4 regions of the Sphingobacterium sp. UBA5639 genome follow, and region 2 is predicted to be linked to each of the others. Evidence: riboswitches for the same ligand, from Rfam matches in the RefSeq annotation. Region 2 holds a riboswitch; each other region holds the start of a gene.
What was found. Region 2 has a riboswitch for S-adenosylmethionine ahead of B4Z90_RS19550 (O-acetylhomoserine aminocarboxypropyltransferase/cysteine synthase family protein). Riboswitches for the same ligand answer to the same signal wherever they lie in the genome.
Positions count from the first base shown of each region.

Region 1: linked by a shared signal. The riboswitch ahead of metE (5-methyltetrahydropteroyltriglutamate--homocysteine S-methyltransferase) and the one ahead of B4Z90_RS19550 (O-acetylhomoserine aminocarboxypropyltransferase/cysteine synthase family protein) in region 2 are both predicted to bind S-adenosylmethionine.
Region 3: linked by a shared signal. The riboswitch ahead of B4Z90_RS00080 (5-oxoprolinase) and the one ahead of B4Z90_RS19550 (O-acetylhomoserine aminocarboxypropyltransferase/cysteine synthase family protein) in region 2 are both predicted to bind S-adenosylmethionine.
Region 4: linked by a shared signal. The riboswitch ahead of B4Z90_RS17850 (methylenetetrahydrofolate reductase) and the one ahead of B4Z90_RS19550 (O-acetylhomoserine aminocarboxypropyltransferase/cysteine synthase family protein) in region 2 are both predicted to bind S-adenosylmethionine.

Region 1 is NZ_DIJR01000006.1:119,700-124,564, forward strand. Features, by position in the region: gene metE (5-methyltetrahydropteroyltriglutamate--homocysteine S-methyltransferase) at 1-1,437, opposite strand, end outside; SAM riboswitch class I at 1,516-1,619, opposite strand; gene B4Z90_RS06265 (response regulator transcription factor) at 1,804-2,493, opposite strand; gene B4Z90_RS06270 (sensor histidine kinase) at 2,596-4,428, opposite strand; gene B4Z90_RS06275 (hypothetical protein) at 4,803-4,865, shown strand, end outside.
Region 2 is NZ_DIJR01000030.1:77,471-82,335, reverse strand. Features, by position in the region: gene B4Z90_RS19560 (homoserine dehydrogenase) at 1-867, opposite strand, end outside; gene B4Z90_RS19555 (homoserine O-acetyltransferase family protein) at 905-1,948, opposite strand; gene B4Z90_RS19550 (O-acetylhomoserine aminocarboxypropyltransferase/cysteine synthase family protein) at 1,982-3,292, opposite strand; SAM riboswitch class I at 3,548-3,660, opposite strand; gene B4Z90_RS19545 (FUSC family protein) at 3,843-4,865, opposite strand, start outside.
Region 3 is NZ_DIJR01000001.1:13,071-17,935, reverse strand. Features, by position in the region: gene B4Z90_RS00090 (TolC family protein) at 1-473, opposite strand, end outside; gene B4Z90_RS00085 (DUF3050 domain-containing protein) at 738-1,508, opposite strand; SAM-I-IV-variant riboswitch at 1,719-1,812, shown strand; gene B4Z90_RS00080 (5-oxoprolinase) at 1,880-2,143, shown strand; gene B4Z90_RS00075 (hypothetical protein) at 2,174-2,479, opposite strand; gene B4Z90_RS00070 (DKNYY domain-containing protein) at 2,643-3,269, shown strand; gene B4Z90_RS00065 (hypothetical protein) at 3,286-3,594, opposite strand; gene B4Z90_RS00060 (hypothetical protein) at 3,626-4,654, opposite strand.
Region 4 is NZ_DIJR01000029.1:221,275-226,139, forward strand. Features, by position in the region: gene B4Z90_RS17835 (30S ribosomal protein S16) at 1-205, shown strand, start outside; gene rimM (ribosome maturation factor RimM) at 325-849, shown strand; gene B4Z90_RS17845 (hypothetical protein) at 960-1,811, shown strand; SAM riboswitch class I at 2,041-2,143, shown strand; gene B4Z90_RS17850 (methylenetetrahydrofolate reductase) at 2,214-3,170, shown strand; gene B4Z90_RS17855 (DUF2723 domain-containing protein) at 3,415-4,865, shown strand, end outside.

The DNA.
Region 1 (4,865 bases), on a different contig from region 2:
TTCTGCGATTGCTTTATCGTATTCTGCCTGCGTAATAGCACCCTTTTTCAGATCTGCTCTCCATTTACGAACATCTTTCGTTTGTGGGAATGAACCGATAGTTGTGGTCGGGAACGCCGGTAAGTTGAATTTCGCTTGTTGCGCTGCTTTACGGTCTGCAAATGCTGAAGTGCGTTTTGCATCGTCATCAGTAATATTGCTTGTACGTGTTTTAACCTCTGGTTTGTGGATCAATGGAGAGGTACGGCGGCTTTCAGCAGCCGCTTTGTTCGCTTCGAAGCGTTTTGCTGTTTCAGCATCAACTTCTCCCTCCGCTAGTACGGCTAAGTCTTTTACTTCAGCTAATTTTTGTTTAGCAAATGCTAACCAGTTTTTTACTTCAGCTGGTAGCGATTGTTCATTGTGTTCATTGTCTAAGTCAAAAGGAACGTGCAACAGTGATGAAGAAGGAGCTACCCATACACGGTCTTTTCCTAATGCATCAACAGCCTGTTTGATTTTAACCAATGATTTTTCGTAATCATTTTTCCAGATGTTACGGCCTTCAACAATACCTAAAGATAATGTTAATGAAGCAGGAACTTTAGCCAATACCGTATCCAATTGATTTTCACCGCGTACCAGATCCAAATGTAAAGCATGGATAGGTAGGTTAACTGCGATATCTTCGTTGTCTTTTAAAGATTCGAAGTAAGTCGTTGCGATTAATTTGATATTTTTTGCTGCTGCAGCTAATTTTTCGAAAGTAGGTTGATATAAAGCTTTTACTTTAGCATCTAAATCCAATGCTAAGAAAGGCTCGTCAATCTGAACATATTGTGCACCAGCATCAGCTAGTTTAGCTAGTATTTGCTCATATACTGGAATAAGTTTATCCAATAAATCGATACGGTCGAAGCCAGCTTCTTTTTCTTTACCGATCAAAAGGTATGTAATAGGACCTAATAGAACTGGTTTAGTATCGATGCCCAATGATTTTGCTTCGTTGTATTCATTTAAGAATTTTTCGGAAGTCAATTTGAATTCTTGATCTTTGGTGAATTCTGGTACCATGTAGTGGTAGTTCGTATCCAACCACTTGGTCATTTCCATTGCAGTCACGTCGATTCCTTCTTGTTGGAAACCGCGCGCCATGGCAAAATATAGATCTAAACTGTAATTGTTGTCTACTTTATTCAATAAAGAATGGTAGCGAGCAGGAATTGCACCAACAGTGAGGGTTAAATCCAATACTTGATCGTAAAAAGAGAAATCATTGGAAGGGATCAAATCTATTCCAGCATCTTTTTGTGTTTTCCAATTGCCTTCACGAATTTTTTTTGCTGTGTCCAATAATTCCTCAACAGAAGATTTTTTAGCCCAATAGGCCTCATTGGCTTTTTTCAATTCGCGGAACGCGCCCACACGAGGGTAACCTAAATTGTTAGTCAATAACATAATGAATGTTTTTAATATTTCTTTTTCAACTATATTTCTTGCTAGAGAGAGAAGGACACACTAGAATTTGGTGACTTCGGCTTATCATTCCCATATCAAGTAGGGTAGAATTTAGCACCTTGTCAAGGGACAGGTTGCTAAGGCTTCATCGGGTCTATTCCCTCTGCCTTTCTCTATAAGCGACGCTAAGTTAGAACATTTCTTTTTGAAATGCAAATTTTTTATAAAAGTGCGTCAATTTTTTATATTCTACTAAGGATGAAATTGTTTTGTTCTTTTATTTTCATCCACGAATTCGAGTAAGTCACGCTTGAATACGTGTGTAGCATAAAAAGGGGAATGACTATATTTTTCATTCCCCTTTTTTTAGCTGACCAAAAGTTTGTAACCTTTTCCGTGCACATTGACAATTTCAACTTTGCTATCTTCTTTTAGATATTTACGAAGTTTACTGAGAAATACATCCATACTTCTACCCGTAAAATAGTTATCATCATGCCATATTTTTAACAACGCTTCTTCCCGGGTCAGCACATCATTTTTCTTTAAGCAAAGCAAGCGGAGTAGTTCAGCTTCTTTCGTGGAGAGTTTTTGCATCTGTCCTTTGTAAGAAATCTGCTGACTTGTATAATCAAAGAAATAATCGCCAATTTCAAATTTATCCGCAACCACTTCTTCTTCTTTGTCTCGAACACTGCGTTTCAGCAAAGCATTGATGCGGAGCAATAATTCTTCCACTCGAAAAGGCTTGGTGATATAATCATCTCCTCCTAGCTCAAAGGCTTCGGTCTTATCTTCCATCATCCCCTTTGCTGTGGCAAAGATAATAGGAACAGTATTGTTTGTTTTTCTGATTTCACGTCCAACTGTAAATCCGTCCTTTTTTGGCATCATGACATCAAAAATACAAAGGTCGTAGTTATTTTTTTTGAATTGAGAAATCGCTTCATCTCCATCCGTGCATAATGTGACGTCAAATTTTCCCTTTAATTCGAGATAGTCTTTTAAAAGATCCCCCAAATTAGGATCATCTTCTGCTAATAATATCTTTTGCATAATGAATATATTAATTTTCACCAATGTCCCTTGATGCTGATAAATCAGCCTTCCTCAACCTTTGAAATTTTTTAAAGAGGAAATATACAAAAAAGGAACGTTTTATTTTTTAATAGGCAAAATTACTTCAAAGGTCGTGCCTTTATCTTTTTCACTTTTAACTGTAATTTTTCCGTTCAGCCTTCTCAGAATGTCCTGTACATAACTTAAGCCAAGGCCAAATCCTTTGACATTATGAACATTCCCAGTTGGAATACGGTAAAACTGGTCGAAAATCTTTTGCAGGTGATCCCGGCTCATCCCAATACCATTGTCGGCTATGGTGACAACAATGGTGTCGCCAACATTTTTTGAATTGATGTTGACATGTAAATCTCCTTTGCTGTACTTGATGGCATTATCCAAAAGATTGTAAAATACATTGGAAAAATGTAACTCATCACCAACGACAACATCCTTGGTCGCTGCAAGATCTATACTGAATTTCCCGCCAATATTTTGCATCCGTAGCTGCATACTGTCCGTTACTGCCGAAACAAGATCATTGATGCATACTTCTACCTGGTCGAGTTTTAGCGTTTCTTTTTCTAGTCTTGCCAAATCGAGCACACGTTCAATATGATTTCCGAGTCTAACATTTTCGTCGTAGATGATATTAGCCAATTTCTGAACGCGCTTGTGGTCGGCATTGATGTCTGGATCTTTAAGTGACTCACTGGCAATCATAATTGTTGCAACAGGTGTTTTAAACTCATGCGTCATGTTGTTGATGAAATCCGTCTTCATTTCCGAAACTTTCTTTTGTCTGAAGATGATAATCAGTGTATAAGCAAAACACCCCACCAACAAGAAAAGCAGTGCCAGCATGGGCAGCAACAGATAGCCCATATTATCGGCAATTATCGCCTTTTTATTGGGGAAATAGATGGTTAATTTTCCTGGCGCAGCACCGATATCACCTTTAAAAAGTGCCGTTGAGTATTTGGTTGTATTTGTTGGGTTATTTAAAGCGGCTTCGTTTAAAATATTATTTAGTAATATATTGTTTGTGCTCCATATTTCAATATTGAAAGGAGCTTTAATGTCGCGTTGAGCCAACTCCTCTTTGATAAGTTCTTGAACGATGATCACATTCAATCGATCCTTTAATGGACGTTTAGCAAGCTCCATTCCAATAGCAATATCTTCGATGTAGTCTGCTTTTTTGCCGCCCAGCATGGCAACGGAATCATATACATTAAAGCCACTCCACGCGTTTTTTCTGTTGAGGATATCCAATCTTTTTTCCAAATCAGAAATTGTTTTCGCAAGTTTCGCATTCTCTCTTGGAGGTAATGTGGCTACCCGGAATTTTGTTTGTTGATTGACCAGTGGGTCCATTAGGGGGATAACAAACCGCGTGCTATCGTCCTTCCCATTGATCTGATCATCTACCTTTGAAGCATTTAACATGATAAAAGCCTGTACCAAATTATCGTCGGTAAGCTCATTTGAAACAGAAAATTTGATAAATTTCTGGTACTCCGGTCTTTTGATGTATGTTTCGTAGAATGAATTTTTGATTTCAATTACATTTGGATACAATGCACGTAATTGGTCTTCTTGCTCTTTAAAGTTTGAGAAAACAACATGTTGTTTGTTTTTTAATTCTTCAATTCTATACTGTATTTCGAGTTGCTCGGCCAAAAGACGTTGTTTGGCCTGTTCCTGCTTGGATTTTTCAATGTTACGCTCCTGTTGAACCTTAGCGAAGTCAACTACCTCCCGTCGTTCAAGCTTACCGGCAACAGCTGTAATCGCAGCATTGACGGACTCATCAAATAATTGAGACTTTTGGCGATAAGAATCTCTCAGAAAATAGAATTGCATGGCCAATACCCCAATTAGAGCGAGAGACATCAGTCCAATGATTAATACAATGCTATTTTTCTTCATTAGTATTGGGTATTAAATAAATGTATTTTGAATATATCAAAAAGTTTATAGCGCTCAGTTTATTTACCATTTGCGTATTCATCCCTTATGCCATGTGAGCGGCCATTTAAGGTGCGATAGCTCATTTTTTCTTAAATTGTTACAAATATAAAGATGCTAATGTGTTTTGTAGCTGTTTTAACAATGTTTAACAGCAATCTGTTTAAATATAGATGCTGTTCTTTGTAAATTAGTGAATAGAAATGGATTATGTGCTGAATTGCGCTGTGGACAAATTTTAATCTACGCGGTTGAGTCTAACTGCTGGAGAAGTGAATAAGCCGAATATGACGCGTTCATTGGTACAATGAGTGCTCTTTAATAACTATATAAAGATGAAAAGCTACGTATTATTATTGGTATTGTCTTCCATAGGGACCATTGCTTTAGGACAAGTA
Region 2 (4,865 bases):
ATAGAAAAATTGTTCGTCTGCAAAGGCCGCTTTCACCAATACTCCATTGTTCTCATTTTCTACATTATAGAGCATGCTGTCTTTGCCTACTAGGCGTGGTAATACATAAAGTACAACTTTGTCGCCGTCGATCTCTTTTGCCGTCGGTATCAGTTTGATCTTGAGGTTCTTTTCTTTCGCAAAACGAATATCTTGCTGTCCCAATTTATCAATACCAATATTGAACACATCTTCTGGTTTGACATAGATACCGTACGCATGCGAAGCAACAATACATACCTTAAATTTGGGATCAAATCCACCTACATCCAGCGTTGGATCTGTTTCTGCAAAACCAAGTTCTTGTGCTTTCTTTAAAGCATCTGTATATTGCTGATTTTCGTTGAAAACTTTAGATAAAATGTAGTTGGAAGATCCATTAAAAATACCGCTGACAGAATGCAGTAATTCATTGTCATAGTATTCTTCTAAATTCCGTATAATGGGAATACTTCCGCAAACGGCACCTTCATATAATAAACTGGTCCCGTATTCATGTTGGATATCAACCAGCTCTTCCAAATGGCTGGCAATCATTTTTTTATTGGCAGATACCACATTTTTCCCCGATTTCAAGGCACGAACAGTTAGTTGGTATGCTGCTTCGGCATCATCGATTAGTTCGACAACAGTATTAATTTCTGGATCACCTAAAATTGTTTCGGCATCGGTAGAAAATAAATCTGCTGGTAGCGAGCGTTTTTTATCTCCGTTTTTAATGACAAATTTCTTGATCTCCAGATTAAGATCTTTGGTTTTGATGATATCGTAAAGACCTTGGCCTACGACACCAAACCCAAACATCCCTATTGTTAATTTATTACTCATATCTCTTCTTAAATTCTCTTATATATTATTTACTCTCTTATACTAATTCGTTTATGTATTCTTTTTGTTCCCGCAGAAAGCTGCTAATGATTTTTGTGAGTTTTTTTGTTTCGATCAAAAAGCCATCGTGGCCATAGGTCGATTCAATCTCTTGATAATGGGCATTGGGAACATGTTGCGCGATGAATTGTTGCTCTTGTGGCGGAAACAACAAATCTGTATTAACGCTCAGGACTAAAGTTGGACAATCAATGCTCGCCAAAGCAGATTCAATAGATCGTCTTCCACGACCTAAATTGTGGCTGTCCATTGCTTTGGTCAGGAAGTAATAGCTGTACGCATTATAGCGTTTCACCAATTTTTCACCCTGATAGTTCTGATAGGAGGATGCTTTATAATGATCGAGTTTTTCGTTATCATCTTCCTTTTGCGTGTTGGCATACGTTATATAGTTGCGGTAAGACAACAGTGCCATAGCGCGTGCAACTTTCAATCCTTTAGCTCCACCATCAGGGTGATTGGCGTAAAAGGTTCGATCAGTTGTAATGGCCAGACGTTGACTTTCATTGAATGCAATACCCCATGGTGAGTGGACGGCATTTGTTCCAACCACGATGAGATGGTTGATGGCTATACTGTGCGATACGGCCCATTCCAATGCTTGTTGACCGCCTAATGACCCCCCGATAAGGATCTCTATTTGTTTGATTTCCAGGTGGTCCGCAAGGACTTGATGTGCGTGAACCAAATCCCTCACTGTGAATTCGGGGAAAGATAGGTAATAGGGTTGTCCGGTTGCTGGGTTTACAGATAGCGGATTACTGCTATTATATGCTGATCCTATGACATTGGCACAAATAATATAATAATCGTTTGCATCAAACAACTCACCTGTTCCAAAAAGACCGGACCACCAATCCAGCACATCTGCATTGGCCGTTAATGCATGGCAAACCCAGATCACATTGCTGCGATCTGCGTTGGGTTTGCCAAATGTTTCATAACTGATTTGTAAATCATTAAGCTCTCTTCCATTTTCAAATACAAAAGGCTCCGGGTGCAGATATATATGCTTACTCATTTCACGTTTAAGTTTTAAGCCGAAAAAATCTGATTATTTAATTTTATCAAAAGCTTGTTGTAAATCAGCTTTGATATCATCAATATGCTCTATTCCTACAGAAAGACGTAATAAGCCTTTGAAGACTCCGGCATTGGCTTGATCTTCATCACTCAATTGTTGATGGGTTGTAGCTGCTGGATGAATAATCAATGACTTCGTATCACCAACATTGGCTAAATGACTGATCAATTCTAAGCTGTCGATAAAGCTATTGGCCTTTTGCGCTGCGTCACCTTTAAGCTGGAAAGAAAGTACCGCGCCATAGCCATTTTTAAGGTATTTTTGTGCGTTAGCGAAGCTCGGAGAGCTTTTTAATCCCGGATAGTTTACTTTTTCTACCTGTGGATGCGCCTCAAGCCATTTTGCGACCTCTAAAGTGTTGTCTACATGGCGTTGCACCCGCAAAGACAAGGTTTCAAGTCCTTGTAATAATAAAAATGAATTGAAAGGGGAGAGTGCTGGTCCGAAATCCCGGAGCCCTTCCACACGCGCCCGAATGGCAAATTGAATATTTCCGAATGGTCCGCTTTCACCGAAAACTTCGGAAAATACTAAACCATGATAGCCTTCAGATGGTTCGGAAAATTGCGGGTATTTTCCATTGCCCCAATTGTAGTTTCCGCCGTCGACGATGACACCGCCAATGCTTGTGCCATGTCCACCGATCCATTTAGTTGCCGATTCAACAACCACATTTGCACCATACTCCAGAGGTTTAAATAAATAACCTCCGGCTCCAAAAGTATTGTCGACGATTAATGGTAAGTCATATTTTTTTGCTACGGCAGCAATTTTTTCAAAGTCGGGAATATTGAAACTTGGGTTTCCGATTGTTTCAACATAGATTGCTTTTGTTTTATCATCAATGAGCGCTTCAATTTTATCTGCTTCGGCGTCTGTTGCAAAACGAGCTTCGATGCCTAGGCGCTTAAAAGAAACTTTAAACTGGTTGAATGTACCGCCGTATAAGTTGGATCCCGCAACAAAATTGTCACCACTTTCCAAAATATTATTTAAAGCTATAAACTGTGCCGCCTGGCCGGATGCAACAGCAACAGCTGCAACTCCACCTTCCAGTGCCGCAATACGTTGTTCGAAAACATCCGTAGTAGGGTTCATAATCCGTGTATAAATATTACCGAACTGCTTTAATGCAAATAAGTTTGCGCCGTGTTCGGCATTTTCAAATACAAAAGATGTTGTTTGATATATAGGAACTGCTCTAGATCCCGTAGTAGGGTCAGCGACTTGGCCAGCGTGAACCTGAAGAGTTTCGAATTTTAAATTTTTGTTTGAAGACATAATATATCAGATTTTAAGGGTTCAAAAAGAAATTGCAAAGTAAAAAGAGAAGCATACACACCTCCTTGAAGGGTCTGTTAAATCTTTATCCAAGAAAACGGAAATGATTTTTAACAAGCATGGAAGTGCATATGCATACGCATTCGCATCGATACAATTGTACGATGGGTTACACTTTCGCTTATCGTGCGGTTCACTTGTGTTGAACCTGAATTTTTAATGGACTTCAGTAATTTAATAATCATTGTCTTATGTCATTTATATGCTCCAAAACGATATTGTTTTGGACAGGAATTGGCACCTTTTCAAACAAATTGAAGGTTGCCAGTGGGTCATTGAGCCAGTCTCTCGCCACTTCTTTATAAATCAAGACCTACTGATGAAGGGAGGTGTTGATTAGAAATCTTCTTTCGAAGACGACACAAATATAAACTCTTTTTTTATTAAAGCAAAAGAAATGCTATTTTTTAGTTAAAGGAATTTTGAATAACATGCCGATTGGAATCGCATATCTTCCGATGAAACCGCAAAAGTAACTGTCAATCGGGTATTATGATTTCTTTAAATTGATCCGTTCTGCAGTTTGATTTAAATCTGTTAGAAGAGGTTTAAGCGCATCGATTCTACTATGGATATCATAGGCGAGGTGGCGATTCGTCTTTTTGTTTAAAGATAGCGAGAGGCCCACCAAATGGGAATTGACCTGATATGCGAGTGCTTGAAAATGGTGAATATGTGACCAATCCATCCATTTGTGCTCGGGTTCTTGTTTCATTTGATTGATGGCGTCTGAAAACAGGGCCATGGCGGTCTGCGCCTTTTTACGAGCCAGTCGTATATCAAACGAACTTTGTCGTTCGTCCGACAGACGGTTATTGATGATCTGGAAATAATGCGCGTTGTAAAGGGATACCTCTTTTGCCAGCTGAACCATGCCTGTGCTCTGGCGTACAGGTATCAAGAAATAACCCGCTATAGCCAAGAATGCTCCAATCAGTGTGAAAAGTATTCGGCTGCCTAAAATGAGATTGATGTTCCCTTCGAACAGATTGAGCGCAATCACAATTCCCAAGGTAATGAAGATGACACTGACCATATAATTAGATCGGTTGAACAAAAAGAATCCAAAAAGACCCAATGCAGCTATGGTTAGGAGTGCTGGAAGAAAATGAATAGAAATTAAGCAGAACACACCAACTATAATACCCGAGAATGTACCGACAATACGTTCTATATTACGGGTTTTTGTCATTGAAAATGCTGGCCTGGCAACAATAGCGATCGTCAGTAAGATCCAATAGGTATATTTAAAATCCAAAAATAAAATACCGATCAATGCACCTGTTCCAAAAAGAAGAGCCATCCGAACCGCAAATCGAAAAAGCGGATTATTCAGATGGAGTTTACTTTTTAGATCAGCGAGATTACGTAATGGTCGACTGATAAATTGTTGGTACTCGCTGGTGTCAATCTTATCCTGAATTTCCTGATTTTGATAAAAAGCGACCTGGATTCTGTTGAGTACATCAATAATTGCTTCGATGTTGCATATGATAGAACATAATATACCTTT
Region 3 (4,865 bases), on a different contig from region 2:
TCCTGCTCGATTAAAGATCGGTTACTATACGACAGTTCCAAATCCAAAAAAAGATTGCAAACCTCCAATTTCGTCTGTGCTGCGGCATTCTTCCAATCGATTCTAGCCAGCTCATTTTCCAGTTTTTTGGACTCTATTTTCATTAGGTCCCGATGCCCATTGTAGAGGTTCAGATAAAAATCCAGGCCGCTATCGTACAAGTAATGAATGATATCATGCTGGGAAGGTTTATTTAAAAGCCCCTGGTCATATACAGGCATATTACTTGCATAACTAGCAGAAGCTCTGGCGGAAATCTTAGGGAGCAACTCCATGCGTTGCTGCTGTACTGCCACCTCAGTTTCTTTGAGCTGCAAATAGGACTGCTCGATGTATTTACTGTTTTGTAGTGCTTTGTCGATCATGTCTTTCAGCGACATACGCAAAGAATCGAGGGCGAAGGTGTCCGAAATAGCGCATACTAACAATCCCATGGTTAGTATGCCTTTTGCCCAATAGGGAGGAAAAAAGTTCACGTGTGCTATGTAATTTTTTTGCGTTGCAAACTTAGACACTTATTGGAACTTGGATTTCTTCACAAACGCCAATATGTTATGGAAAAAAGACATTTTTTCATCAATTCAAACAAAAAGACCAATATCTGCCAAGAAGTCCTTACAATATCCTTTTTTACAGCACATAAAAAAGGCCTTTCAAATCATGATTTGAAAGGCCTTTCTCGACGGTATAATAATAGATTATCCGTATAAGGAATCTTCTATTGCATTCCACAACTGGATTCTCTTTTGTAGCGCAACTTTACTGATCTCTTTCATTTCCGTCCATTTAACCTCATCGTCCTTCGCAAGATCTGTGATCATCTGCATCGCCAACGGTCCATGCTCGTCGCCGTCAAGATCAATATGGCGTTGAAAATAATAAATAAAGCTATCCAGATTGGCTGTAGGAAAGTTTGTTTTAATTTCTTCCAAAATAGAGGTAAACATTCCCGGGATAAGATCTTCGCGTCCAAATGTAAATGCTGCAGCAATTTTATGCACCTCGCCCTCAGCAATCACTTCGAATGTAAAATTCAAAAAGTCTTTGATCCGCTTGTCCAATGTGGTCGTTGCAATGACATCGAATATGTTGCTCGATTTTTTGGCTTGAGCAATAAATTTGTTGACCAGATGAAGGTCGGCACCCATGGCATCCATGGCGTCCAGATACATCTCAAAATGGCTCAAACGGCGGCCATCAATGTATTCATCCGACTCCTCAGCCAATACAATTTCGTTGATTAGATAGCGTGTTGATGGATGCTCACTCGCAAACCAAGGTAAAGTCGTACAGGTCAATTTAATCTGTAAAGCTTTTAGTAAAGACATAAAATCCCATACAGCGTACACATGCCCTTCTGTAAAAGAACGTAGATTCTTGATCGTTTTGATCTTACGATATAAAGGGTGTTGCAATAATACCTCGCGTTCGGCAGCAATGTATTCGTTAATTTCCGCAATTCTATTCATGGCGCAAAAGTATTGTCTTATCTCTATTTTTAAAAGTATTTTCGATGAGATTACAGTAACATGATAAATTTTTCGCCCAGCTATCCGCTTCATAACCAAATCACAGCCAACCACGCGCCTCGCTTTTGACCTCCGTATTCCTGTTGCTAACGCCCATTTACCCTTAAAAACAAAAATATTTTTTATTATAAAAAATAATCTACTATATTTGTAGAGTATTCAGAATTGCATGATGCAATACCAACCGAGTGCAGGCACCGCGGTGGTAAATTAATACGGGTTTCGACCAAAATAAACGTCGCTGAACGATTATTTTCCCCAACAAGATCTGGATACAGTTTATGGTTTAATCCTTTAAATTTTTAAATTGTATGGCTACTACAACAAATCTTTACCAACACTTACTGGAAAAATTCAGTTATTACTCAACAGATGAACTGATACAGCTCAACAATGACACCATTTTGGGACAAGGCTGGGGTTCAGCCAAGGCAACCTTTAGAACAGCTTTGATCAGTACGTTCTCCAAAAGAGGATTGGATCTTTCCAACATCATTTCCAAGGAAGACGGTTTTACCTCGGTGAAGCATGTCCCTGTACGCTTGGAACAGAATGTCCTGATTCCTTTACAGTAATCGTTATCGGCAAAAAAAGGTAGGCCTAGCCTACCCTTTTGTCAATGAGTGATGATATTTTAACGTATGATTGAGTGAATGTGCGGTCTGCCGGGCATCGTCCTGATAGGACGATAAATCTTGGCAGGCTCTGATATCTGCTACATCCACCTTGTTTCTTACTTTGCTGATGACCTGATTTAATTCCGATTTCCAGTTGCCCGGATCGCCAAAATCGTCCACCCAATTTTTGTTGATAAACCTTTTATAGTTCAAAAGCAAAATATACAATTCCTCACCACTACCGGCGCGATTGATTGACGTGCGCCAGTTCTCTAATTTTTCTTTAAAACTCATAACCAGCAATATACAAAAAAATATTTGGATTCCAAAATAGTTGCATTTGAAACGGATAAGGATAACGAGAAATAAAATGATAAAATGATTAAACCTTCGGTGAATTATCTTGGTCATAAAGGAGGGATTCAATATAAATATCATATTATAAAACAGATACATTATGGCCTTTATCCACTTAAAAAATATGCTTGTTATTTCCTTTGCATTGCTATGTATATTGGAGAAAAGTATTGCTCAACAAGGTCGTCACAATAAAAGATCTACGTCTCAGACGACGTTTCGACATGACAGAGAAAACGATTATGTCAACATAGGCAACCGGATCTTCTACAGGGATAAGATGGTCGAAGGTGTCGATGCACGATCTTTCAAAGACCTCGGCAATGCTTATGCAATAGACAACTGGAATGCCTATTATCGTGGCGTTAAGATTAAAGATGTATCGCCACATTCTTTCCAATCACTTGGTTGGGGATATGCCAAAGATAGTTGGAATGCCTATTATCGTGGCGTTAAGATTAAAGATGTCTCTGCGCCCAGCTTTAAAATACTGGATGAAGGATATGCCAAAGACAGTTGGAATGTCTATTATAGAGGCAATCGACTAAAAGATGTATCCGACCAAAGCTTTGTTCTTCTCGGTGATGGATACAGCAAAGATAGCTGGAAAGTCTATTATTTTGGTCAGGAGATAAAAGATGCAACTGCTTTTACATTTAAATATCTGGGCAAAGGTTATGCGAAGGATAGCTGGAATGAATATTATAGAGGAAAAAAATTAGAATAGAAAATAGACCACGGGATTATTCTATTGAATAATTCCAATTTCCTAATCCTTTCGGTATCTCCCAGGATTCGGCTTTGGTCTTGTAATTATTAAAGTGACCTTTTTCCCAAGTGGTAATATGGTAACCTTTACAGAACTTACAATAATAAGCCCTTTTGCAGGCATCTTTACCCATCCTGTGTTTGATACGTTTACCATCCAGTTTGTTTTTCATCCGGGATCTGAACTTAAAGTGAAGCATTGCCCATTGCGCCTCAATTAAAGAAGGAAATCCAACTTTACCAGTAGCTCGGCATTTCCAGGTATTGTCCCTTACTTTTTCCATAATCTATCTATTAAAGTTCATCTATTCAATTTTATTGCTCCTTTTCTATTGGCACCTGCATCATGACCCATTCTCTGATATGTTTTGCAATTTTATCGGATACCTCAAAATTATACCTTCCCTCAAAAGGGATTTTGAGCAGGATACGCAATCGGCCCCGTTTCAGTTGCAGGCAAGCTTGGATCATATCCAAAGGTATAGCCTTATCCCGGTCTATCTTTTGTACAAATCCCTTCGTGCTATTGACAACTTCCTTTAAGCTGCGCTGCTCGCCACAAGTCAGATTTTCGTCCATCGCAGTTCTTAAATAAAGGCTGACTATACCATTTTTATAAGTAAAAATCCCGATATCCTTATAGGATATCTTTTGGGACAAGATTTTATTATTGAGCAGGAATACTTCCTGTTCCAGATCCATGGATCTTAACAGAGCTAAGTCTATTTCATCCATTGCATCCACATCTCTATCTTCCCCTGCTGTTTCCAGGATCTCTTTCAGCTCTTCGATGCCCGGAGAAAGCAGCTCAATCTGCTCCTGGAGATCTATCGTTCTTGATTCCTGCTGCAGGATAGTTTCTTTCTGTTCTAAAATCAATATTTTTTGCCTGTGGTAAACAGCGACGTAGAAATAAACTGTATAGGACATGTTCAGGACCAGAATACCGCTAAATATGACCATTAAAGGAAACAGCAGCCATTCATCCTTCGCCTGTGGATCGGGGCCAATGATCCAGAACAATAAAAGCGTCGGAAGTATGCAGCAAAAAAATAATTGCATACCGGCGCGTTTTTCGGGGTTAACCAGCCAGTTCTGCTTTTTGTCTAATATTACGATAACCAATCGTATATAAAAGAAAATAATCGCTACCATCAATACAAAAAATAGATAGCTATAGGTTACCGGCCAGTCTAAAAGCCATTCCGCCAAGGCGCCCCGATAGCCCAGATACCAACAGAATCCTCCAAAAATGAAAGATGCAATCAACTGCCAGATCCCATCGGGATACTGCACCGTCAATGTTCTATTATCCTGATATCTATTTTTGCTAAAACTTTTCATGTACAGACGACATTTTAATAACGCTATTAAAATTTACATACTTATTTTTGTTATATAAATTTAGCCAATTATTTATTAAACGATGTCCAACTAACTTAAATCAATGCTTTTGCATCGTTTTACGGTTCAAATAATTCCCCTGCTGGATGAAAAATTTAATTCTTTGTTGCTAGAAAATCCTATTTCGCTGTCAAGAAATTAGCCCTCATTG
Region 4 (4,865 bases), on a different contig from region 2:
GACTGACGCTCAAGAAGCTAGAATCTCTGGTAAAAAAGATGGTTTAGCACAAACTAAAGCTGAAGCTAAAAAAGCTGCTTTAGTGGCTGAAGCTAAGAAAAAAGAAGAAAAAGCTGCTGCTGTAGCTGCTAAAAATGCTCCTGTAGCAGAAGAAACTGCTGCTGAAGAGACTGAAGCTCCTGCATCAGAAGAAACTGAAGGTTAATTCTTTCATAAAGTATTCGAGAAAGCCGACTCAATCTTGAGCCGGCTTTTTTTGAAACAGCCAATAGGCTAATCGTTTGCCAAATCATGTCTCACAGCTAATCGCCAAATAAGAAAAATATGACTATTGATCAATGCTTTTACATCGGTTACATCAGTAAAACAAGAGGTCTTAAAGGAGAAGTACAACTGTTTTTTGAATTCGAAGAATACGAGAGTTTGGATATCGATGTTGTCTTTGTAGAAGTGAACAAAAAGCTTGTTCCTTATTTTGTTGATGCCATTAAATTTCAAAAAAATAGCACTGCTTATGTAACATTTGAGGATGTGGATCATATCGATAAGGCTCAGGTACTCGTTCGTAAAAAGCTATATCTTTCCAATGATAAAATGCCCGAGCGAGACCCGGATGATTTTAGATATACTGATTTAATCGGATTTTTAGTGATCGATGAAAACCATGGCGAACTGGGGCAAATAACAGATGTTCAGGAATTCCCACAACAATTTGTCGCCACAGTAGATATGGATGGCAAAGAACTGATGTTTCCGCTGTCCGACGATTTGATCTTAGGAATTGATGGCGAAGAGGAGATCATTGAAGTTGAATTGCCTGAGGGATTGGTCGATCTGTATAAGGAATAGGCATATCCCCAAGCTTATTCAATTGAATATCCTATACTTACTATTGCAGTAATTTCTTATCTTGGTCCTTATATATTAATATTACTATTGGCCATAATTATTAATTGATTTTGAAACCGTTATTACTGCTGTTATTCACACTCTCATTGTCTTCGTGTACTTTCTTTGGGAAGAAAAAGGAGTTTCCTGAAGGCAACTACCAAATGATATTGGGCTATCCAAATGATGAGTATCATAAATTAAAAAGAGAATCTCCCCAAAATGTGGAGGCAGATACCTATGGTAATGATCCTATTCTATACCGATCCTTTCTTTCGCTTCATGATAAGGACCAGTTTGTCATGGCGATTGATGATATCTTACTCTTTGGTAAGTATAAATTTGACGGTGATAGATTAGAATTGACGGATGAGAAAAAAGGTAGTGTCGCTTTGGATATTGTTAAAATAAAAAAAGATTTTGTTCAGCTGAGAGGTGATTTTTCACAGTTTAGCTCAGCACGTATACCCACTAGTGAAAGACTTTATATCAACTTTGCGTTAGATAAAACCCTTATCCGGGAAACGCCCAGTAAATTTGATAGCCAAGTGAATTTATGGCGAAATGCTCCGGTAAAATCGGAAAGTGAAAAGGAGATAAAAGCCAGGGCCTTGAATTTTGTAGATTATTCTATCGCTTATTTCCAACACATATCAAGCTCTGGTACTCATCACGATTATCGAATGGATGGTGTCGAATCACCAATTATTTATGCCGAGAATGGCATTGTGCTCAAGGCATGGGCAGATGTTCCTGATTCTTGGAAGGAATTATTTTACAACGAAAAAGAGGCATTAGTCGCCTATCACTATTTATTTGACGGATTTAAATATGGATCGAAAGAGGAGTACCATGTTACAGGACTCTTATTGGTCACATTTTATCTCAAAAATTTACGAAATTCTTTGGCAGCTAATCTTTAGCCAATGTTCTTGTGGCATAGTCAATCTCTTCGCTGTCTATGATCCTCGATCGTTAATTCTACTGGTTTTTCTAGGTCTTTAACTATTGGTATGGTGAAGAATCCTGTCGTTGCATGGATACAAAGCTAAAGTGACGTTGAAACATCGTTTATTGAAGTCTTTTTGCTGCTATTTTTGCCTTTTCGAAAAATAATTTTTGTCTTTTGATTTTTTAAAACGATATTAGCAACGCTTATAGAGAAAGGCCGAGGGACTAGACCCGTTGAAGCCTTAGCAACCTGTATTGTTCAAGGTGCTAAATTCTACCCTACTCCATGTGGGAAAGATAAGTTACATGTAGATAAACGATTCCTCGACGTGTGCGTTTCGATGTAAGCCAACCAAACTAAAAACAGTTTTTTAATGAAGATTATCGATCATATCCAGAATGCCAAAGGAAAAACATTGTTTTCTTTTGAGCTATTGCCACCGGCGAAAGGGCAGGGCATCCAAAGTATTTTTAAAACCATGGATGAACTGATGGAGTTTAAACCTCCTTTTATCGACGTCACCTACCATCGGGAAGATTATATCTATAAAGAGCATGCGAGTGGATTGCTGGAACGTGTTTCCTATCGTAAACGTCCTGGGACAGTGGCGATATGTGCTGCAATCATGAATAAATATAAAGTGGATGCGGTGCCACATTTGATATGTGGGGGTTTTACAAAAGAGGAAACTGAAAATGCATTGATCGATTTGAACTTCCTGGGGATAGATAACGTTTTGGTGTTGCGGGGTGATGCACGTAAGGGCGATGCCGATTTTATACCAACCGATGGTGGACATGCTTTTGCAACAGACCTATTGGAACAGGTAACCGATATGAATAAAGGAAAGTATCTGCATGAAGACATTATCACGTCGGAAAAGACTGATTTTTGCATCGGAGTAGCCGGGTATCCCGAAAAGCATTTTGAATCTCCAAATTTCAATACTGACTTTAAATATCTGAAACAAAAAGTCGATATGGGAGCAGAGTTTATTGTGACTCAGATGTTCTTTAATGTTGAAAAATACAAGGAATTTGTAACAAAATGTAGGGACAATGGAATCCATGTGCCCATTATTCCGGGATTAAAACCACTGACAACAAAAAAGCAATTGGTGACCTTGCCAAGAATTTTTCATTTAGATATTCCAGAGGAACTGAGTGACGCTGTCGCGGCATGTAAAACGAATGCCGACGTCAGACAGGTAGGTGAAGAGTGGTTGGTACAACAGTGTCAGGAGCTGATTAAATTTGGCGCTCCGGTATTACATTTTTATACGATGAGTAATCCTGGTCCAACAAAGAAGATTGTTGAAAAACTAGCCTAACTCATAAAATGATAAAAAAGGGAGCAGATAAGCTCCCTTTTTTTATGATAATATTCATTGTGAAAGCCTGAAATAGGTTGAAAGTCTCGGCAGCGTGGTTTAGGTCGATCTCTATATTCAGCGTTGAATAGCCTGTTTATAGTCAGGTACTGGTGTTAAATAGTGTTAATTCGTGTGTCGGAGTCAGGATAACTTTTTAACTTAAAGTGCTAAAAAGGATTTTAACAATAGACCAATTGACCTTATGACGTACAATAGATTAAATTCTCTACTCGGTTTTGCTTGCGGACTAATTGCCACCTGTGTATATATCGCTACAGTTGAAAAGACGGTAAGCTGGTGGGATTGCGGTGAATTTATAGCCTGTGCCTATAAATTGGAGGTGGCACATCAACCGGGAGCACCATTGTTTCTTCTTATTCAGAATATATTTTCTAATCTCGCTTTAGGGAATAAGGGGCAGATCGCCTATTGGATGAATATAGGTTCTGCAGTTTGCAGTGGAATTACTGTTACCTTTTTATTTTGGACAATAACCGCCATTGCTAAAAAGCTACTCAACAAAGACAAACAAGCTCCTTTGTCAACCTACCTGCAGATCTTCGGCGCAGGAGTTGTCGGTGCAATGGCATTTAGTTTCAGCGATTCATTTTGGTATTCGGCGGTAGAATCTGAAGTTTATGCAATGTCTTCGTTATGTACAGCAGTCGTATTTTGGGCAATTTTAAAGTGGGAAGTCCGTGCAGATGAAGACGGTAGCGATCGTTGGCTGGTTTTTATTGCTTTTGTTATGGGGCTTTCGATCGGAGTGCATCTATTAAATCTTTTAGCAATCCCGGCTATCGCGATGGTTGTTTATTTCCGAAGAGCGCGACAGGTTAATGCGAAAGGGACAATAAAAGCTTTCCTCGTCGGAGTGCTGATCTTAGGGGCCGTTTTGTGGGGAATTATTCAATGGTTAGTCGGTCTAGCGGCTAAAGTGGATCTCGTATTTGTGAACTCATTGGGAATGGGATTTGGTACCGGAATTTTTTTCTCGTGCCTATTATTGGGGGGATTGATAATTTACGGTCTATATTATTCCTATGAAAAGCAGAAATATACACTCAATACAGCCTTGCTGGTTCTTTGTTTTGTTTTATTTGGATACAGTTCCTACACCATGGTCATGATCCGTGGGAAAGCAAATCCATCCTTGAACAATAATGCGCCGGATAATGTATTTTCTTTTTTAGGATATTTGAGCCGTGAACAATATATACGGGAACCGTTACTCAAAGGACCTTATTATGACTCGCAAGTGGTTGGCGTCGATAGTAAGACGAGCTATCGGAAAGATAAGTCGGAGTATGTTCCCTTCACACAGGTAGACAAATATCAATTTGATAAGGAAACCTTTTTCCCGCGTATCTATAGCCAAGATGGAAGCCATCAAGCTTATTACAGAAGTTACCTCAATTTGAAAGAAGGGCAACAGCCAACGTTTTCCGATAATTTTAAGTTCTTTTTTAATTTTCAACTGGGAGATATGTATACCCGATATTTCTTATGGAATTTTGTGGGTAGACAGAATGACAGGCAAGGATATGGGACCTATAGTGACGGCAACTGGTTGTCGGGGATCAGACCATTGGATAATTGGCGTTTAGGGGGGCAAGATAAAATATCTCGATCGCAGGAGCATGACCCGAGCCG